DNA from 3 places in the Arthrobacter sp. AG1021 genome. Region 2 is predicted to be linked to each of the others. Evidence: riboswitches for the same ligand, from Rfam matches in the RefSeq annotation. Region 2 holds a riboswitch; each other region holds the start of a gene.
The links. A riboswitch is a leader RNA that binds a small molecule or an ion and turns the genes downstream of it on or off. The one in region 2 is predicted to bind S-adenosylmethionine.
Positions count from the first base shown of each region.

Region 1: another riboswitch for S-adenosylmethionine. It lies ahead of DFO58_RS11575 (OsmC family protein); the one in region 2 lies ahead of DFO58_RS08300 (hypothetical protein).
Region 3: another riboswitch for S-adenosylmethionine. It lies ahead of DFO58_RS14760 (ABC transporter ATP-binding protein); the one in region 2 lies ahead of DFO58_RS08300 (hypothetical protein).

Region 1 is NZ_RBLB01000009.1:82,518-88,615, forward strand. Features, by position in the region: gene DFO58_RS11570 (DEAD/DEAH box helicase) at 1-2,847, opposite strand, end outside; SAM riboswitch class IV at 2,997-3,118, shown strand; gene DFO58_RS11575 (OsmC family protein) at 3,150-3,701, shown strand; gene DFO58_RS11580 (cytochrome P450) at 4,198-4,518, shown strand; gene DFO58_RS11585 (hypothetical protein) at 4,596-5,660, shown strand; gene DFO58_RS11590 (GntR family transcriptional regulator) at 5,747-6,098, opposite strand, start outside.
Region 2 is NZ_RBLB01000007.1:631,330-637,427, forward strand. Features, by position in the region: gene DFO58_RS08290 (helix-turn-helix domain-containing protein) at 116-679, opposite strand; gene DFO58_RS08295 (DinB family protein) at 881-1,480, shown strand; SAM riboswitch class IV at 1,555-1,668, shown strand; gene DFO58_RS08300 (hypothetical protein) at 1,684-1,950, shown strand; gene DFO58_RS08305 (VIT1/CCC1 transporter family protein) at 2,006-3,109, shown strand; gene DFO58_RS08310 (LOG family protein) at 3,179-4,357, opposite strand; gene DFO58_RS08315 (DEAD/DEAH box helicase) at 4,445-6,098, shown strand, end outside.
Region 3 is NZ_RBLB01000010.1:252,624-258,721, reverse strand. Features, by position in the region: gene DFO58_RS14765 (aliphatic sulfonate ABC transporter substrate-binding protein) at 1-915, opposite strand, end outside; gene DFO58_RS14760 (ABC transporter ATP-binding protein) at 1,004-1,825, opposite strand; SAM riboswitch class I at 1,831-1,933, opposite strand; SAM riboswitch class I at 2,200-2,290, shown strand; gene DFO58_RS14755 (acyl-CoA dehydrogenase family protein) at 2,340-3,650, shown strand; gene DFO58_RS14750 (LLM class flavin-dependent oxidoreductase) at 3,713-5,131, shown strand; gene DFO58_RS14745 (hypothetical protein) at 5,226-5,756, opposite strand; gene ggt (gamma-glutamyltransferase) at 5,964-6,098, opposite strand, start outside.

The DNA.
Region 1 (6,098 bases), on a different contig from region 2:
ACCGTGGTCGATTCCGAGTTCCACCGCAATGTCTTTCGCCTTGCCCAAGAAGCTGGTGAACTGGCTGAAGACCAAGATCTTGTGCCCCTCGGCGACTGCGTCCGCCATGAGCTCGCGCAACATCTCCAACTTGGCGCTGGGAGCATTTCCCTCATCAACCAGGGAAGGGTCAAGCGCCAGTTGCCGGAGCAGGGTCAATGACTGCAGGATCTTGAACCGGTTGGAATCCACGTCATCCACCAGTCCCAGCACTTCCTGGCGCACCCGCTGGAAACGGCGGTCATAGGCCTTGCGGTGCGCCGGTTCCAGCTCGACTTCCAGTACTTGCTCGGTCTTGGCGGGAAGCTCCGGAACTACCTGTTCCTTGGTACGGCGCAGCACAAACGGGCGCAACCGCTTCTTGAGCCGTTCCAGCCGTTCCGAGTCGCCGTCGGAAATCTGCTTCTGGTAGTTGTCCTTGAATGCCTTCTGGCCGCCAAGCAGACCGGGCGCAGCCAGCGAGACCAGGGCCCACAGCTCCATCAGGTTATTCTCCATCGGGGTACCGGTCACCACCAGCTTGCACGGAACCGACAGCTGGCGCGCCTGCTTGTATCCCTTGGACGTGTGGTTCTTCAGCTGCTGCGCCTCATCGAGAATCAGCACGGAGAACCCTGCGTCCTCGAATTCTTCGAATGACAACCGGAAAATGGCGTAGCTGGTGACCACCAGTTGGGCATCGCCGATTTGCTCGACAATGCTCTTCCCTGCCTTTTTGGCCGTGGAGGTGATGGACTGGACCCGCATCTGCGGGGTGAAACGATGCGCTTCGTTAACCCAGTTGCCAACCACAGAGGTCGGAGCGATCACCAGGAACTTCTGCTCCGGGTTCTGGGTGCGGGCCTGTTCGAGGCCTGCCAGCAGCTGGACGGTCTTACCCAAGCCCATGTCGTCCGCCAGCACCCCGCCCAGCGAATGCGTGCGCAGGAAGTTCAGCCAGGCGGCGCCTTGCTCCTGGTACGGTCGCAGTTGCGCCGTGAACGAGTCGGGGAGGTCGATCTTCTCCAGCTGCTCGCCGTTGGTCAGTTCAGACATGGTCTGGAGCCACTGGTTTTCCTGGGCTTCGATGATGCCCAAGTCCACCAATTCCTGCCACCAGTCGATGCTCAAGCGGTGGATTCGGATGCTGTTGCCGGACACGGTGCCCAGTTCCCCGGCTTCCTGGACCAGCTGGCGCAGCTGGTGGAATTCCGGTCCGTCAATCGGAATCACCGTCATGTCCTCAAGGACCAAGTATTCGTCCCCCATGGTTAATGCGGAAAGCAATTCGGCGAACGGCACCTTCATCCCGTTGATGGACACCTCGACGGCCAGGTCGAACCAGTCTCCGGTGCTCTCCCCCGCTTCGATGCTCACCTTGGCCGGTTCGGAATTCAGTGAATAGCTCGGCAATTGCTCGTGGCCGGTGATGAGGATATCCGGGTGTTCCTCAAGCAACGGAAGCAGGTACATGACGAATTCAATGGCTTGGCTCTTGGAGAGTTCTTGTTCTGGGAAGACACCGTTCTTGGTCGTCTGGCCCAGTGGTTGGTCCCCGCCGAGCTTGTCGTTCACCGAGCTGATGATCTCGCGTTCAACCGACTTCTGGCGTGGCGATTTGGGCGGATATTTCCATGCAAAGCTCATGGTCAAACCAGTTCCAGTTTCAGCCAGCTGAAGCTGGAGCACCGGGCGTGCCGGCTGGGGAACCCTGTAGCTGGCATCTTCGCTGCGCACCGGTGCCACCTGCCGAAGGGAGTTCAGGTACCCAGTTTCGAAGTCCTCGATGTCTTTGGTCGGAACCATCATTGCGCCGGCGCTGATGAGATCCCTCAGCTCCGGCCCTACCGCGTCTTCCAGCGGTGCCAGTGAAAGATTTTTCGCCTTGTCCAGCGGTTTGTCGGCAAAGGCAATCATGGACGGCGGGTTGCCCAATGCCAAGACGTTATCCGTTTCGCCGTTCGGACCGCGGAAAATGCCTTCAATGGTCAGGCCGCTGTCGTTTCGCCGCAAGTCGAGAAAGGCCGAACCCGAAAGATCCGCCAAAGACACCTCGCTGCGGTTGCTGGCGTTGCCGTTGACAATGTGAATTCCGGTTTCATGGATCAGGTCGAAGGCTTCGCGCAGGTCTTTGCCGGGCAAGTTGTTCAGGATGATCCAGTCGGTGGCATCCCAGACATGGCCATACTGGTCATGCTGGGATCGTTCGTTGAGCATGACCAATTCGTTGGCGGCGCGGCGCTGCTCCTTGGCGAACCTGCCGTCAAATGGCAGCTTACGCCAAGATACTCCGGTCTGGACCCAGGGGCTGCGGGTTCCCCTGCGGGCCGGACGCGCGTTGAGGTTCAAGGTCGGCCGGCCAAATCGAGTGGCGGGGATGACTTTGAGGATCAGTCCCAGTGGTTCCTCTTCAAGGTCGTTTTCGTGCTCAGCACCGGTAGGCAGCTGCGGAAGCAGCCGCTTCAGGGTCCGTTCCCACTGCGGGGCCTGCGGGGCTTTCCAGGTGTCTTCTGCCCTGACTACATCCGAAACTGCGAAGCCGCCGCTGCCGATCTGGGTTGCTTCCACGAGCAACGCTGCGACATCCGCGCAGGAATATTCTTCCGGATGCGCATCGCAACGGCTGCTGAAGCTGATGCTCGTGCCCTCGATGGAAAGCTGTACCACGACGAAGGCCCGGAGAACCCAGCCGGAAACGATCGAACGACCGGGCATCTGCCGACGGTCTGAAATGGTCACCTGCCCGGAATTGGCCATCAGCCACCCTTGGCTGTACTCGCCTTCGGTGACCAGGGTTTGAGCGGCGACGGGGGTCAGCTGGTATTCCATGCTCACAACTTCTCGGGTAGGAGGCCGCGCCGTAACTGCGCGGAGTTCGTGATCAATTCTATCGACGCAATGGACAGTTCTTCCTGTGACGAAACATGAAGAAAGCTATTTACCAACCACGAAGAAACCCGGTAGAAAAGTAACTACTGAATCACGAGTTCCAATCACACAAGCCCTGGCTGGTTGGACGGCAACCCTATTCGCGTCATTGTGCGGGGTGCTCCAGGTGATGATTCGACGGATCTGAAAGACAGGTTCGTAAGCGATGGCGCCCCTTGCGCCAGAAAGGGGATTATTTCCTCATGTCTACCGCAGCTTCCACCCTTTCCGTTGCCGAAGATCGTTCAGCCCGCCTGCAGCAGGCTGGCGCCGGCTGGGGAGAACGCATCTCCACTGCTCCGGACAGCGCCAAACTGACCTTCACTGTTCAGGGCGAGGGCTTCGGCTCGGTGGCCAGCAACATCGTTTCGGGCAAGCACACCTTCACCGTCGACGAGCCAGCTGCCCTGGGCGGCGACGATCTGGCCGCGAGCCCGGTCGAGTACGCGCTGGGCGCATTGATCTCCTGCCAGGTCGTTGTCTACCGACTCTATGCAGAGCAGCTGAACATCCAGGTCGACGACGTGAAGATCGTGGCCAACGGAAACCTGGACGTGCGCGGCCTGTTCGGTATCGACAAGTCGATCCGCCCCGGCTTCACCTCGGTGGATCTCGATGTGCAGATCACCGGCCCGGAAACCGCTGAGCGCTACGACGAATTGCGCCAGGCAGTCGACGCCCACTGCCCGGTTCTGGATCTGTTCGCCAATCCGGTGCCGGTGAGCACAAAGATCTCGCTGGTTTCCAACAACTAGCTGATCAGCATGGCGTTGCCCGCTTCACGGGCGACGCCATGCTTTACACAGAGCCTTGTTTCCACGGCGTGGCACTCATAGGCTGACTGCGAAGGCTAAGGACCGGAAGAAGCTGCCATGTCTGCGCCGAAAATTGTCCAGTGGGACCCAAGGATCCCGAGGCGTCTCGGCAGTGTTGCGACCGGAGAGCAGAACCGCACGGCCATGAAGCAAAACGCCATCGAGATCGGCGGCTACATCCCGCTGAGGGACTGGCGCTGTGCTGGGGAAACGCGTCAACGGATCTGACCACCTGTCTGATGAATGAGTGGGTCTACGACCGCAAGATGACCGATGAAGGAACTGGTCAGCCTGCTGAGCAATTGGACAGTAAGCGAACTAACCACAATTACGACCAGACTCGGCATCCCTGCGAGCCTGCTTCACGCCTGGTCGATGCCGTTACCGACGGATACTGTGCTCCCCTGCACCGCTAGTTTCCGACCGGCTGGTCGCTATAAAGGATGTAGAGATTTCTAGGGTACGTATTCCTGCCGGCAAACGTGTGAGCACCATGGGAGCGTCGGCCAACCGCGACGAAAGCGCTTTCGGAGATCCCGACGACATCCTCCTCGACCGGCATCCCAGCCTGAACTCGCTTTACGGGGCAGGGATCCACAACTGCCCCGGTGCGCCCCTGGCACGGCTGGAACTGCGGGTATTGATCGAAGAACTGATCTTGCGCGTCCACCGGCTGGTGTCCATCGAGAACGATCCGCCGGTCCGCGCCCACTTCCCCGGCAGTGGATTCAGCAAGCTTCCGCTGATCATCTGGTAGTTGGTCGCCAATTTGTCGGAAGAACCGGATAGATTCTAGTCAACAATTAGCTCATCGCACCGGGGAGTCCTGACCTAATGACCGACTACCGCTCTTTCGACCGCACACAACTGATTTCCCGCTACGGCCAGTTGACGTCACCCGAGCAGGCTTGGGCCTGCATGGATATGACTCGTCAGAAACTAATCGACATGATTCACCAGCATGAGCCATTCGAGGAACAGCCTAGGCCCCATTTCCCACCAAACGCGCTGCTGAACCGCCAGCGCAACGAAATCGGTGCCGAGATGCCCTTCACGCTGGGATCCGAAAAGAAGTTGTACTTCTGCTGGGAGCCTGACGCGATCGGTGCCGCAGCCTACCTCGATGTGTCCAGGATGGATCAACGCGTCTGGAATATCGGGGAAGAAATTTCGGCAGGCACCATGGTACTTACCGTCCTTGCCACGACGCCGCCGTTGGTTATGGCATTGGAAACTGTGAATTCATTAGAAGGGCGAACCTACGATGTCCGCCGTGAGGCAACATTCGCCCAGCCGATTTCGTTGCTGGACCTCGAACAGCTGTGCGATTCCGGGCTGCCTCGATCTTCGCAGGCGCTCAATCCCCAGCTCGCGGAGCGCGTTCTCAACGCGTTGACCGGGCTCGTTGAAAATCCGCGCCCGTTGTACCTCGATGCGGGAGCCTGCGGGGTCGATAGCGAGTCGGAAGCTACAGCCACGGTGCATGCCTTGGCCCTCGCGCAGCGACATGATTCAGAAACCGACTACTGCGACGGCTGCCAGACTAATATCAAGGGCAGGAGTACGGTTCACTTCTTCCGCGATCGTCATGTCGATCTGCATTGGGACATCCAGGACCATGTTGATGACGCAGCGTTGCTATGCGCCGATTGCCACCGGCTGATGCACGCACCCACGCTCAAGCATCTCCAGAGAATGCTCGTTGCCTGCCCGGGCTGCGGAGCCCGGAATCCGAAGGAATATTTCTGGGGTATGCCGGCCTTCCCGCCCGATGAAGAGGAATACGTCGTTGGCGGCTGCGCCATTCCGAACCCTCCGGTGCCGAGGTATTCCTGCCGCAACTGCGAACTGAGCTTCGGTGAGCATCCCCATTGGGTGTCGGAACCATTGGCCGACTGATTCCTAGTCTTGCCCAGTGACATGCAGACGCAAAAAGCCGAGGCCTTCAATCCATTCTTGGATCGAAGGCCTCGGCTTTGGTCTTGCTATCGGGTTTGCGAGTAGAACCAGTTGATGTGTTCTTCGAGCAGCTGGGCCGCGCGCTCGCGCTGGTCCGTGGCGAACGCGTGGTGGATCGCCTTGTGCTGGCGGCGCAGCGTGCGCACGATCGGCTGCCAGGACTCGTCATCCGGGATCGACGCGGCCACGTAGTCGCTGATCGAGTTGCGCAGCGACTCCATCATGGACTCGACCACCGCATTGCCTGCCGTGGAAGCCAGCAGCACGTGGAACTCCGCATCGATGCGGTGGAACTCGTCGCGCGAAAGCTGCGGGTCGTCCATGCGCATGATCAGCACGGCGGTGCGGTCCAGGACCTGCTGCGCGTACACGGTGTCC
Region 2 (6,098 bases):
GTCGGCGGGCACTATTCCAAGAATACGCGGTGCAGTGGCCAGCCGTGAACGCGGCGCCTCTTCGCGGCAGGCTCTGTCCGGGGAGTCACACCACACCGGGAGCCACTGCACAGACTCAGAGAATCAGGGTCCAGAGCACCACGGCAGGTTCATCGCCGGGGTTTTCCCAGCTGTGCGGTTCCCGCCCCGGAAAGGTCATGGTGTCCCCCGCAGCGAGCTCGACCACCCGTTCGGGCAGCACCAGCGTGAACACCCCGGAGGCCACGTGCAGCACTTCGAGCTCGCAATCCACCGAATACAGTTCGTTCTCCCCCTTGCCCCGGGGTTCCACTTCGGCGCGAATGACCTGGACGCGCTTTTCGCCGCGCGGGGTGACCAGCTTCTCGGTGATGCCCGAGCCTCCCAGCGAGATGCGCGGCGCATCCCCCAGTCGCACCAAAGTCGTGTCCGGTACTTCGAACAGGGTCCCGACCTCGATCCCCAGCACCTCGCAGAGCTTGAGCAGCGTGGAGACCGACGGACTGGTCAAGTCGCGTTCGACGCGGGAAAGAAACCCCTTGGTCAACCCGGAAAGCTCGGCGACCTGGTCGATCGTCATGTGCTGCTGCTGGCGGACGCCGCGCAGCCGTGCTCCGATGTTGATTGACGAGCCTGAGGGTTCGACGGGCAGAGCTTTCATCCGTGGGGCACCTGGACCTGTTCACTCGAAGGATAGGCAGCGACCGCTGGAGTGTACTTCTGCCGGCCGCTCTGCGTCCCCAGTTTACCAATACGCAACTTCCGGCCAACCGGAGCGGAAGAATATGACACCTTGGCTTCGGTGGCTTCCCATTTCCTGAAGCGGGTTCCCCGAACCGTGGCCTGCACCTACACTCGGTCCATGGACGACACCCCGAACAGCACCGCGGCCAGGCTGCGCGAATACCTGAACGACGCGCGGCAGGCAGTCATCTTCAAAAGCCGGCAGCTCGGCGAGGAGCTGGCCCGCCAGCCCATGACCCCCACCGGCACGCACGTGCTGGGCGTCGTGCACCACCTGGCGATCACCGAGTACGGCTACTTCGGTGCGTGCCTCAATCGGCCGGTCAACGACTCCTACGTCCAGCAGCTGCTGGACATCGACGACCCGCAGGCGGATTTCATGCCGCCAGCCGATGCCAGCGCGCAGCAGGTCATCGAGCTCTACCAGCGGGCCATCGCCTTCGCCGAGGCCGGGTTCGACCAGCTGGAGCTCGCCTCCCCGGCCGAAGTCCCCTGGTGGGTCCGCCACCGGCACACCACCCTGGAACATCTCATGGTGCACATGATCGCAGAGACCTCGCGCCATGCAGGCCATCTGGACATCGTCCGCGAGCTGCTGGACGGGCAGGTCGGGCTGCGCGCGGAAGCGCCGAACCTGCCGGACTACACGCCCCGGCAATGGCAGGAGCAGCGCGACCGGCTGCAGCAGACCGCGCAGTCCAAGCGAGGCTCCGACTAGGGCTTCGCGCGGAGTTCATATTACGGAATGAAACTTCACGACTTAATATTGCGGCGGTAGCATCGACACTGTTGCTTCACGAGACGCGGCGCCAAGCTCCGACTGGCCGCGCACCAACCCCAGGTTCATGGGTGGTTCGGATGAAGAAGCGGTCCGGGCATCGACCGATGCGCGGGCAAGAGCTCAGCGAGAGTTGTCGTGTCATGGCATTTTCCGTCCTCCCCATCATCGATCTGCAGACCGGACAGGTGCAGTTCACCGTGCAGGACCGCTGGTACACCCGCTACATTTCAGACCCGGCGCACCTTGAGCGGCTGATCACCCGTTCCTCCCGGCGCCCGGTCTTCGATCCCGCGGCCGGCGAGCTGGTGGTGTTCGTGGCGTCCGCCGGGCAGCCCGATGGGCGCAGCCTTGCTTTTAGGCTTGCCAAATTCCCCGGCACCATCTCGCTGGCTAAACTGAGAGGCTGAACAGAATCCCGGGTTTCGTTGAGAAATCCCAAGCCGTAGGAGAGTCATCCTCGTGATGTCACACAGCCCCACGACTGAGCCCACCCCCGCCCAGATCCGCCGCTGGCGCAAGTACGTTGCGGACGAGGTCGCCGAAGGCGCCATCTACCGCGCGCTGGCCCAGAAGAAGACCGGACAGGAAAAGCAGATCCTGCTGGGACTGGCCGCGGCGGAAGAACGCCATGAGGAATACTGGCGCACCAAGCTCGGGGCGCATGCCCGCCCGGTGCGTCCCTCGCTGCGTCGCAGCTTCCTGCGTTTCCTCGCCCTGAGCTTCGGCTCGGTGTTCGTGCTCGCGCTGGCGCAGCGGGCCGAAAGCAGCACCCCCTACGCGACCGATGCCGACGCGTCGCCGCAGATGGCCGCCGACGAGCAGGTCCACGAGGAAGTCGTCCGCGCCCTGGCCACCGCGGGCCGCGCGCAGCTGTCGGGCAACTTCCGCGCCGCGGTCTTCGGCGCCAACGACGGCCTGGTCTCCAACCTGGCCCTGGTCATGGGCATCGGGGCGACCGGTGTTTCCTCCGGACTGGTGCTGTTCTCCGGCATCGCCGGCCTGCTGGCCGGCGCGCTGTCCATGGCCGCCGGCGAATACGTCTCCGTGCGTTCGCAGCGCGAGCTGCTCACGGCTTCGCGTCCCACTCAGGTGACGCTCACCGCCGCCCCTGACCTGGATTTGGACGCCAACGAACTGGTGCTCATCTACAAGGCCCGCGGCATGACCGACGAGGATGCCGAGCACCGCGCTGCAGAACGCATGGGCTTGTTCACCTGCGACTGCAACCCGTCCTTCTCGCTGAACCCGGAAGCCCGGGCCGAAGAGCTGGCGAACGAGCACGAGGAACTGGGCTCGGCTACCGGCGCCGCGGCGACCTCCTTCTGCCTGTTCGCTTCCGGAGCGGTCATCCCGATCCTTCCCTACATCTTCGGCATGTCAGGCCTGGCTGCGATCATCACCTCGGTGCTGCTGGTCGGCGCCGCGCTGATGATCACCGGCGGCATTGTCGGGCTGCTGTCCGGGGCCTCGCCGATGAAGCGCGGCCTGCGCCAGCTGGCCATCGGCTGGGGCGCCGCCGCAGTCACCTACTGCCTCGGCTTGCTGTTCGGCACCAACGTGGCCTGAGCCCCGCCGGCTCGATGAGCCATTCCCACGGCCGCCGCCTGCTTCACCAGGCGGCGGCCGTTGCCGTTCTCAGAATCTGGTGCGCCGGCGCAGCGACTGCATGCCGCCGATGAATTCCACCGCTTCGGCCACCGAATCGACCAGGGCGATCTTGTCCTCCATGATCTGCTCGGCGGCCAGCGCCTTGAGCAGCTGCCAAGCCGGCAGTGTGCGGGTCCAATGCTCGCGGCCGACCAACACCAGCGGCACCACCCTGGCCCCGGTGGCGTAGTAGTTCTCGCAGGCGTCCTGGAAGATTTCCTGCACCGTGCCGGCGGAACCGGGCAGCACCACGATCCCGCCGTTGGATTGCTCCAGCAGCAGCGCCTCGCGGGTCGCGTTGGCGAAGAACTTGGCGATGTGCGTGGCGAACAGGTTCGGCGGTTCGTGCCCGAAGAACCAGGTCGGAACCCCCAGCGAGGTGCGTTCCGAGGGAAAGCGGGCCTTCACGGCGAGCGCGGTGCGCGCCCAGCCGGTGCGCCGGTGGATCGCGTCCGGTTCCGCCGCCAGCATCTGCAGGGCCGTGGAGATCTCCTCCCGCCCGCGGTCGGCCAGCCAGGCACCGGCGTTCGCCGCTTCCATGGCTCCCGGTCCCCCGCCGGTGGCCACGGCGTATCCGGCGCGGGTCAGCCGCGCCCCGAGGTCCAGCGCCTGCGCGTACTGCTCGGTGCCTCGGCTCAGGGCGTGCCCGCCCATGACTCCGATGATCGGGGTGTCCTTGAAGGCGCCGTCGTAGACCTCGGAGATCAGCGCCTGCCCCACGTGGTGGTCGTGCAGCGTCGCTGCCATCGCCTGGTCGTCGCTCAGCAGCTGGCGCGGACCGTGCTGCTGCGAGTAGGTGTAGATCCGCGCGTCCGGCACATGCTCATAGGTCTGCGTGCTGATTCCCTCGTACAGTTCCTCGGGGGTGTACAGCCCGCGGTCGCTGGTGCGGAAGGGCAGCTGCTCCCCCGAGTCCATGCACAACCCGCCGGTGCCCTGGACCAGGGCGCGGCCGGCTTCACTGAACTGGCAGTCGATGAACAGCGCCTCGGCCAGGTCCAGCGCGGCGAGCACCGTATCGCGCCCGCGCAGATCCACCCGGTGCACCCGCCAGCTGCGGCCGCGGGAGCGCTGGAAACCCAGCGCTTCGGCCGCCAAGCGGTCGAATTCCGCCAGTGAGGTGATGTTGACGGCGCGCGCCGGAAGATACGGCCAGACTTGGGACATGGCTCCACGCTACGTGACAGTTAGGGATTATTCACAGTAGGGGGCTCTCAACTTTCACGACGGGCCAGAACGTGAAACGATTAGCGGATGACTAATGCTGTTCCACCGACCATCGACGCAAGGCACCTGCTGGCGTTCTTGGGCAATGTTCCCTTCTTCCACGGCAAGAAACTCGCCGACGAAGCCAATGCCGTGGTCGATGTTGAATTCGATGAGTCATCGGGGCAGATCGAAGGCACCGTGTTTGCCGGCGGCGAGGACTTTTCGCCCATGGTCCAGCTGCGCCGCGGCGCCGCCGGCTGGGAAATCGACTCCGGCGAATGCAGCTGCGACACCCCCGGCATCTGCCCGCACATCGCGGCCCTGGTGCTGACCTCCAACAAGCTCTCCGGGCTGGCCAAGGTGGCCACCAAGATGGAGGAGAAGGTCGTCACCACCTGGTCCAAGCAGGCAGACACCTGGTACGCCGAACGCGAGCCGCGCCCCAGCGACGGGCTGGTCGGCTCCCCCAACGACCCGGTGGTGCCGATGGCGCTGCAGTTCCTGCTTTTCGACGCCAAGAACACCACCCAGCAGCAGCAATGGATGCCGACCGGCAAGCTGCCGCACGCCACCCACCGCAACCGCCGCTTCCGCCTGGGCGTGCGCCCCATGGTGCGCAACTCCGAGGGCCGTTGGGTGCGCGGCCAGCTGCGCTGGACCACCATTGGCTTCAAGACCTTCGGCTGGAACCTGCTGCGCGCGCAGCACCACTGGTTCTGCAGGTTCGCGGCGATGGCCCGCAGCAACACCCAGACCAACTTCAAGACCGACGAGGACTGGCTGTTCCTGGACGAGTACTCCTCGAACCTGCTCTGGCCGCTGCTCGATGAAGCCCATGAACTGGGCATCGAGCTGATCGGCACCCGCAACGACCTGTCGGTCCTGGTCGGCGGGCAATCCTGGACCGAAATGGTCGCGGACCTCGATGACGAGGACAACCTGCAGGTGCACGGCATCCTGCATGCCGCCGGCCACGACCTGACGCTGGAGGACTACAGCCCCGCCGGCACCATCGGCGACCACGGCTTCTACGTCCAGCTTGAGGACCCTGAGCAGATCCTGATCGCCCCGAGCCTGGACCGCCTCTCCGACAAGCAGCTGAACTGGTACGACTCGCACCAGCGGCTCCAGATTCCGGCGGCCGACCACCAGCTGTTCTTCGATACGGAGTATCCGCGCATGGCCCGCACCTTCGGCGTGCGCAGCATCTCCGAGGCCCTGGTTTTCCCTGAGCTGAAGCCCCCGTTCGTCCGCGCCAAGGTCGACTACAAGGTGGAGCAGACCGAGGAAGGCTCCAAGGAATCGGCCACCCTGGACTTCTCCATCAGCTACCCGGGGCTGGACGACGAGCACAAGCCCCACGACGCGGAGGCGGAGAGTTTCCTGCGCGCAGCGGTCAACGAGGTCTTCGAGCAGGTCATGGGTGTCGGCAACCCCGACTTGTCCCCCAAGTTCTACTCCGGCGAGCAGATGATCGCCTTCGTCTCCGACCTGGTTCCCGCCCTGGGCGCGCTGAAGACCGTCAAGCTGGAGGAAACCGGGCCGCGCCCGGTCTACCGCCAGCTGCGCGAGCTGCCCAAGCTGAAGATCAACGCCGTGGACCACGAACGCAACGACTGGCTGGATCTGGGCCTGCTGATCTCCGTCGGCTCCCATGAGGTGCCCTTCGCGGACATCGTGAAGGCGATGACCAATGGCG
Region 3 (6,098 bases), on a different contig from region 2:
AACCAAGGTAGGGGCGATGTTGCCGAGCACCTTGGTGAAGGATTCGCCGGGAACGGTGTCCACGTCCAGGTTCGAGCGTTCGTTGATCACCGTCTGGGCGACTTCGGACTCCAGTCCTGCGACCTCGGCCAGAATGTCCGCGGTTTCGTCCGGATTCGCAACGGCCCATTCGCGGGCCTTCTCGTACGAGTCGACCACCAGCTGGGCCAGCTCCGGGCTTTCCTCGATGAAGTCCGCGCGGGCATTCAGTGCGCCGTAGGTGTTGTAGTCCAGGTTGCGGTGGAACAGCTTGGCGCCGTCCTGTTCGGCGGCGGCCATGATCGGGTCGAGACCGGACCATGCGTCGACCGAGCCGTTGGCCAACGCGGTGCGCCCATCGGCGTGCTGGACGTTCTGCAGGGTGATGTCCTTTTCGCTCAGACCGGCCTCCTCAAGGGTCTGCAGCAGGAAGAAGTACGGATCAGTGCCCTTGGTGGCGGCGACCGACTTGCCCTTCAGGTCTGCCGGGATGGTGATCTTCGAGTCCTTGTTGACCACCAGCGCCGCCCATTCAGGCTGCGAGTAGAGCGAAATGGTCTTGATCGGCGAGCCGTTGGAGCGGGCCAGCAGTGCGGCGGAGCCAGCGGTGGAACCGACCTGCACAGCGTCGGCGCGCAGCGCTTCATTTGCCTTGTTCGATCCGGCGGATTGGATCCACTCGACGGTGACACCCTGTTCCTTGGCTGCCGCATCCAGCCAACCCTTTTCCTTGAGCACCAGGCTCAGCGGGTTGTAGGTGGCGTAGTCGATGGACAGGGTTTTGCCGTCGCCGGCTGCCGAGGCGTTCTCTCCGGCACAGCCGGAGAGGGCCACGGCACCGACGGTCAGGGCGGTGATGGACAGTGCGGTACGACGGGTGACACGGTTTGCGAGCATGGAAATTCCTTGATTTGTGCGTGCGAGTGCAGCGGCTGCGTGGATGCAGCCGTAGAAGAAAGTCGAGATGCCGGTGGCGAAGCCGGTATTAGTGGTTTGCGGTGTCGACGCCCAGCAGTCCCAGCAGGTGGGCGCGGTTGGTGACGAACAGTGCGTCGCTGTGGCTGCGCGGGTGCGCCGCGGACAGCCGGAGGTCCTCGATGACCGTCGCTGATTGCTGGCCATTGGCACGCCCCAGGACGATCACCCGATCTGCCAGGGTCAGCGCCTCGTCGACGTCGTGGGTCACCACCAGGACGGTGGTCGGGAACGACGCATGGATGGACAGGAGCAGGTCCTGCATTTTCAGGCGGGTCAGTGCATCCAGTGCGCCGAATGGTTCATCGAGCAGCAGCACGCCGGGGCGGCGGGCCAGTGCTCGGGCGAGCGATACGCGCTGTGCCATGCCGCCGGAAATTTCGCGTGGCCGCAGATCGGCCGCGTGGGTCAACCCGGTCAGCTCCAGCAGCTGGTTGATGAGTTCAATGCCGGCCGGCTTGCTGGTCCCCGGAGCCAGTCCGAGTGCGATGTTCTCGCGCACCGAACGCCATGGCAGCAGCCGTGGCTCCTGGAAGGCCACCGCGCACAGCTCGTTGATGTCGTTGACTTCCCGGGTGCCGGTGAAGACTGCGCCGCCCGTGGGGTGGTCCAAGCCGGACACCGAGCGAAGCAGCGTCGACTTGCCGCAGCCGCTGGCTCCGAGGATCGCCACAACCTGTCCTGCTTCGATGTGGAGGTTGACGTCTGCGAGGACGGTGCGCTGCTCCTTCTTGGTGGTGAAGGTGCGCGAGACATTGTGGAAGTCCACGGACAGCGCGCTGGATGCGCTGGTTGCAACCTCGGTCTGAGGCAGGGCAAAGGCAGTAGCCATGATCATCTCCATCGGTCCTGGCGGTAGCACCGGCCGTGAATTCCGGGAATTCAACGGTGGTTGCTGCGGCGTCGTAGAGCCAGATCTCTCGGCCGCTCGGGATGGTTACGCATCCATTACACGCATTCGAACGATTCCATTGCAAATCCTGCGTAACATGAAAAATATTCGATGTAAGCGCGTAATCTGTGGGATATTTCGTTATTTATTTCATTGAGCGTTGGTTTGATCGATCTTTGCCCCTCCTCCTTGGGTCATCTTCGGCGGTTCGCGGCAATCGGCACTCGCGAGTCCCTGCAACCCGTGCGTTTTCAGCGACGAAATATGACTTCGGGGCTTGGAGCCGCCCGATTGTTACGGCTACAAATGATTACGACCCATCCAGAGCGGCTGAGAGATCTGGCTCCACGACGCCGCAGCAACCACCCATGACAGGGACGGTGCTACCGCCAGGATCGATGGAAAGAATCGAGGACTTTTTATGTCTTTTGGCGCACCCCAAAACGATTTTGAGGTGGACTTTAACACGCTGAGCACCCCGGGCGCCGGCAATGCGCTGGAGCTTGACGAGTTCACCGAAGACCGTCCGACCCGCCAGCTGCTCAAGGTGACTCCGGGGCCGGGGGCCGACGAAGACTACGAGCGCCTTGCAGCGATTTTCCGTCCGGTGTTCGCCCAGATCGCCGCCGGCGCCAAGGAGCGCGACCGCAACCGCATCCTGCCCTTCGAGCAGGTGGGCCTGCTGAACCGCGACCGCTTCGGGGCGCTGCGCCTGCCGGTCGCCGACGGCGGCCACGGGGCCCGGCTCAGCGACGTCTTCCGCCTGCTCATCGAGCTTTCCGAGGCCGATTCCCATATCGGCCAGCTCTGGCGCGCGCACATTGCCTTTGTCGAGGACGCGCTGCGCCTGCAGGACGAGCAGCTGAAGGCTAAGTGGTTCGCCCGCATCGCGGCCGGGCAGATCGTTGGCAACGCCTACACCGAAAGCGGCGGCAACGCGCTGGGCACGCTGAACACCAAGGCCAGCCAGGTCGACGGCCGCTGGGTGGTCAACGGCGAGAAGTACTACTGCACCGGCACCATCTTCGCGGACTGGACCACCGTCGCGGTGGCCCATCCGGAGCGCCCGGGACGCCAGATCGCCGTGGTCTCTACCCAGCACAGCGGCGTGAAGATCCTGGACGACTGGGACGGCTTCGGCCAGGGGCTGACCGGCACCGGAACCACCGAGTTCCACCAGGTGCCGGTGGACAGCTTCATGCCGGAGGATCCCAACGACCCCGAGGCCTCGATCTTCCAGCTGGTGCTCATGGCGGTGCAGGCAGGCATCGGCCGCGCGGCGCTGAACGACATGCGCAGCTCGGTGCAGGCGCGCACCCGCAGCTTCACCACCGGCACCGGCGTCCCGGTGCACCGCGAACCGCAGGTGCTGCAGCTGGTGGGGGAGGTCTCCGCGGAGGTCTTCGCCGCGGACTCGGTGGTCATCGGCGCGGTGCTGGAGGTCGAAGCCGCGCTGCAGGACGCGCAGCTGAACGCGGAGGAGCGCTTCGCGGTCTGCGAGCTGGCCGCCAACCGGGCGCAGACCATCGTGCAGCCGCTAGTCATCAGCGCCACCAGCAAGCTCTTCGACGGACTGGGCGCCTCGTCCACCCGCAGCAGCTGCAACATGGACCGGCACTGGCGCAACGCACGCACCATCGCCACCCACAACCCAGCGATCTACAAGGCGCGCATCGTGGGGGACTACGAGATCAACGGGGTCCAACCCCAGCGCCTCTCGGTCACCGGCGACCTCGCCGCACCCACCGGGCACCACGCCAGCTAGCGGCCGCCGCGCCGCGCACCCACCAGACTTCCACTTCTCAACCACGAACAAGGGGCACATCCATGAGCGAGAACCAGCCACACAACGCGAAGCGGGAAATCCTCTTCAACGCCTTCGACATGAACTGCGTCGCCCACCAGTCCCCGGGCCTGTGGCGCCACCCGAAGGACAAGGCCGCCGACTACAAGACCATCGGCTACTGGACCCACCTGGCCAAGGTGCTGGAAAAGGGCAAGTTCGACGGCCTGTTCATCGCCGACGTGCTGGGCACCTACGACGTGTACAACGGCACCAACGAGTCCCCGCTGCGCACCGGCGCCCAGGCCCCGGTCAACGACCCGTTCCTGCTGGTCTCCGCCATGGCCGCGGTGACCGAGAACCTCGGCTTCGGCGTCACCGCCGGCACCGCCTACGAGCACCCGTATCCCTTCGCCCGCCGCCTGGCCACCCTCGACCACCTGACCAACGGCCGCGTGGGCTGGAACGTGGTCACCGGCTACCTGCCTTCGGCCGCCCGCAACATGGGCCAGGAAGACCAGATGGAGCACGATGAGCGCTACGACCATGCGGACGAATACCTCGAGGTGGTCTACAAGCTGCTCGAAGGCTCCTGGGAAGACGACGCGGTGCAGGCCGACAAGGAAACCGGCGTCTACACCGACCCGGCCAAGGTGCACCCGATCAACCACGATGGCAAGTACTTCAAGGTTCCGGGCATCGCCATTACCGAGCCGAGCACCCAGCGCACCCCGGTCATCTACCAGGCAGGCACCTCGCCGCGCGGCCTGAAGTTCGCCGCGCAGAACGCGGAGGCGGTTTTCGTGACCAGCCCGACCCGCGAAATGCTCAAGGACACCGTCACCAAGATCCGCGACCATGCCGAGGCCGCGGGCCGCGGCCGCTACGACATCAAGATCTTCGCGATGCAGACCATCATCACCGCCGAGGATTCGGCAGCAGCCCAGGCCAAGTATGAGGACTACAAGTCCTATGCGGACATCGAGGGCGCCATGGTGCTGATCTCCGGCTGGATGGGCATCGATTTGTCCACCTTCAACCCGGACGAGGTCATCGGCGCCGACGTGAAGTCCAACGCCATCCAGTCTTCCGTGGCCACCTTCCAGAAGGCCAGCGGCGACGAGGGCAACCCGTGGACCGTGCGCCAGCTGGCCGAATGGGTTGGCGTGGGCGGCTTCGGCCCGATCACCGTGGGCTCCGGCGCCGAGGTCGCCGAAAAGCTCATCGACTGGGTCAACTACACCGACGTCGACGGCTTCAACCTGGCCTACGCCATCACCCCGGGCACCTTCGAGGACATCGTCGAGTACGTGGTTCCCGAGCTGCAGGCCCGCGGCGCGTACAAGACCGAGTACGCCGACGGCTCGCTGCGCAACAAGCTGTTCGGCGCAGGCGACCACGTCAAGGACACCCACCGCGCGGCGTCCTTCAAGGTCTCCAACCGCTTGGCCGCCCAGGTCTGATCCCGGAACTACCGCACGGCCTACCGGCCCCGCAGCCCAGTCAAGGGCGGCGGGGCCGGTCGGCAGTTAACCAGCGGTTGTGCTGCGCCACAGGTCAGTGGATCGGCACGCCGGCGCTGTCCACGACCCACCACACGTCGCTGACCGCCTGGCCCTTGGTGTCTCCGGGTTTGCTGTCCGAAACGTAGTAGTACATGGGCCAGCCGTTCAGCGTCAGCTGCGGCTTGCCATCGGCGCCGGTGATGGTGCCCAGCTTCCCGGTGATGCCCTTGGCATCGCTCAGCGAGGCCGGGCCCGAGGGGACCGGAGGCCACAAGTCGAGGCATCCGCCGGTGCAGGAGGAAGCCCCGGAGTTCTGCGTGTCCTCGTCGAACTGGTAGATGCTCATGCCCCGCTGGTCGGTGGCGATGCTGCCCAGCTCGGTCTGCCGCATTTCAAGGATCGCTCCGTTCTGCTTGAGATTCGGCACCGGGCTGCTGCCGGTATTCGGCACCCCGTAGTTCGAGGTTCCGGAATTGCCCTGGCCTGGATTGTCCTGGGCTGAACCGTTCTGGCCGGAGCACCCGGCCAGAACCAACGTCAAGGCTGCGGTGAGGACCGCGGCTTTCGAAAATGCCTTGCCCATGATCGTGCTCCTTGTTCGTCCTGGTTCCTCCCGCAGAGCCGAGGGCGGGAGCGTGGAAAACCGTACAAGGTGAGAACGAGACAGAGCCCGCTCCGGTTCAGCATCCCGCAAGCTTTTTTGCGCGGGCAGCCAGTGGCTTAGCACGCTGTGCCCCGTCCGCAGGCCGGACGGGGCGCAGGAGCGGCGCAGCGGGCGGCGCCCGCCGGGCTACTTGGCCGGCTTCACCACCATCGCGGAGCCGCCGCCGCGGCGCACTGGTTCGGCGGCCGCGGTGAGCTTGCCGTGGGAGTCGACCTCCACGGCCGCCACCGCGCCGATTTCAGCCTGCGGGGTGAACGAGTC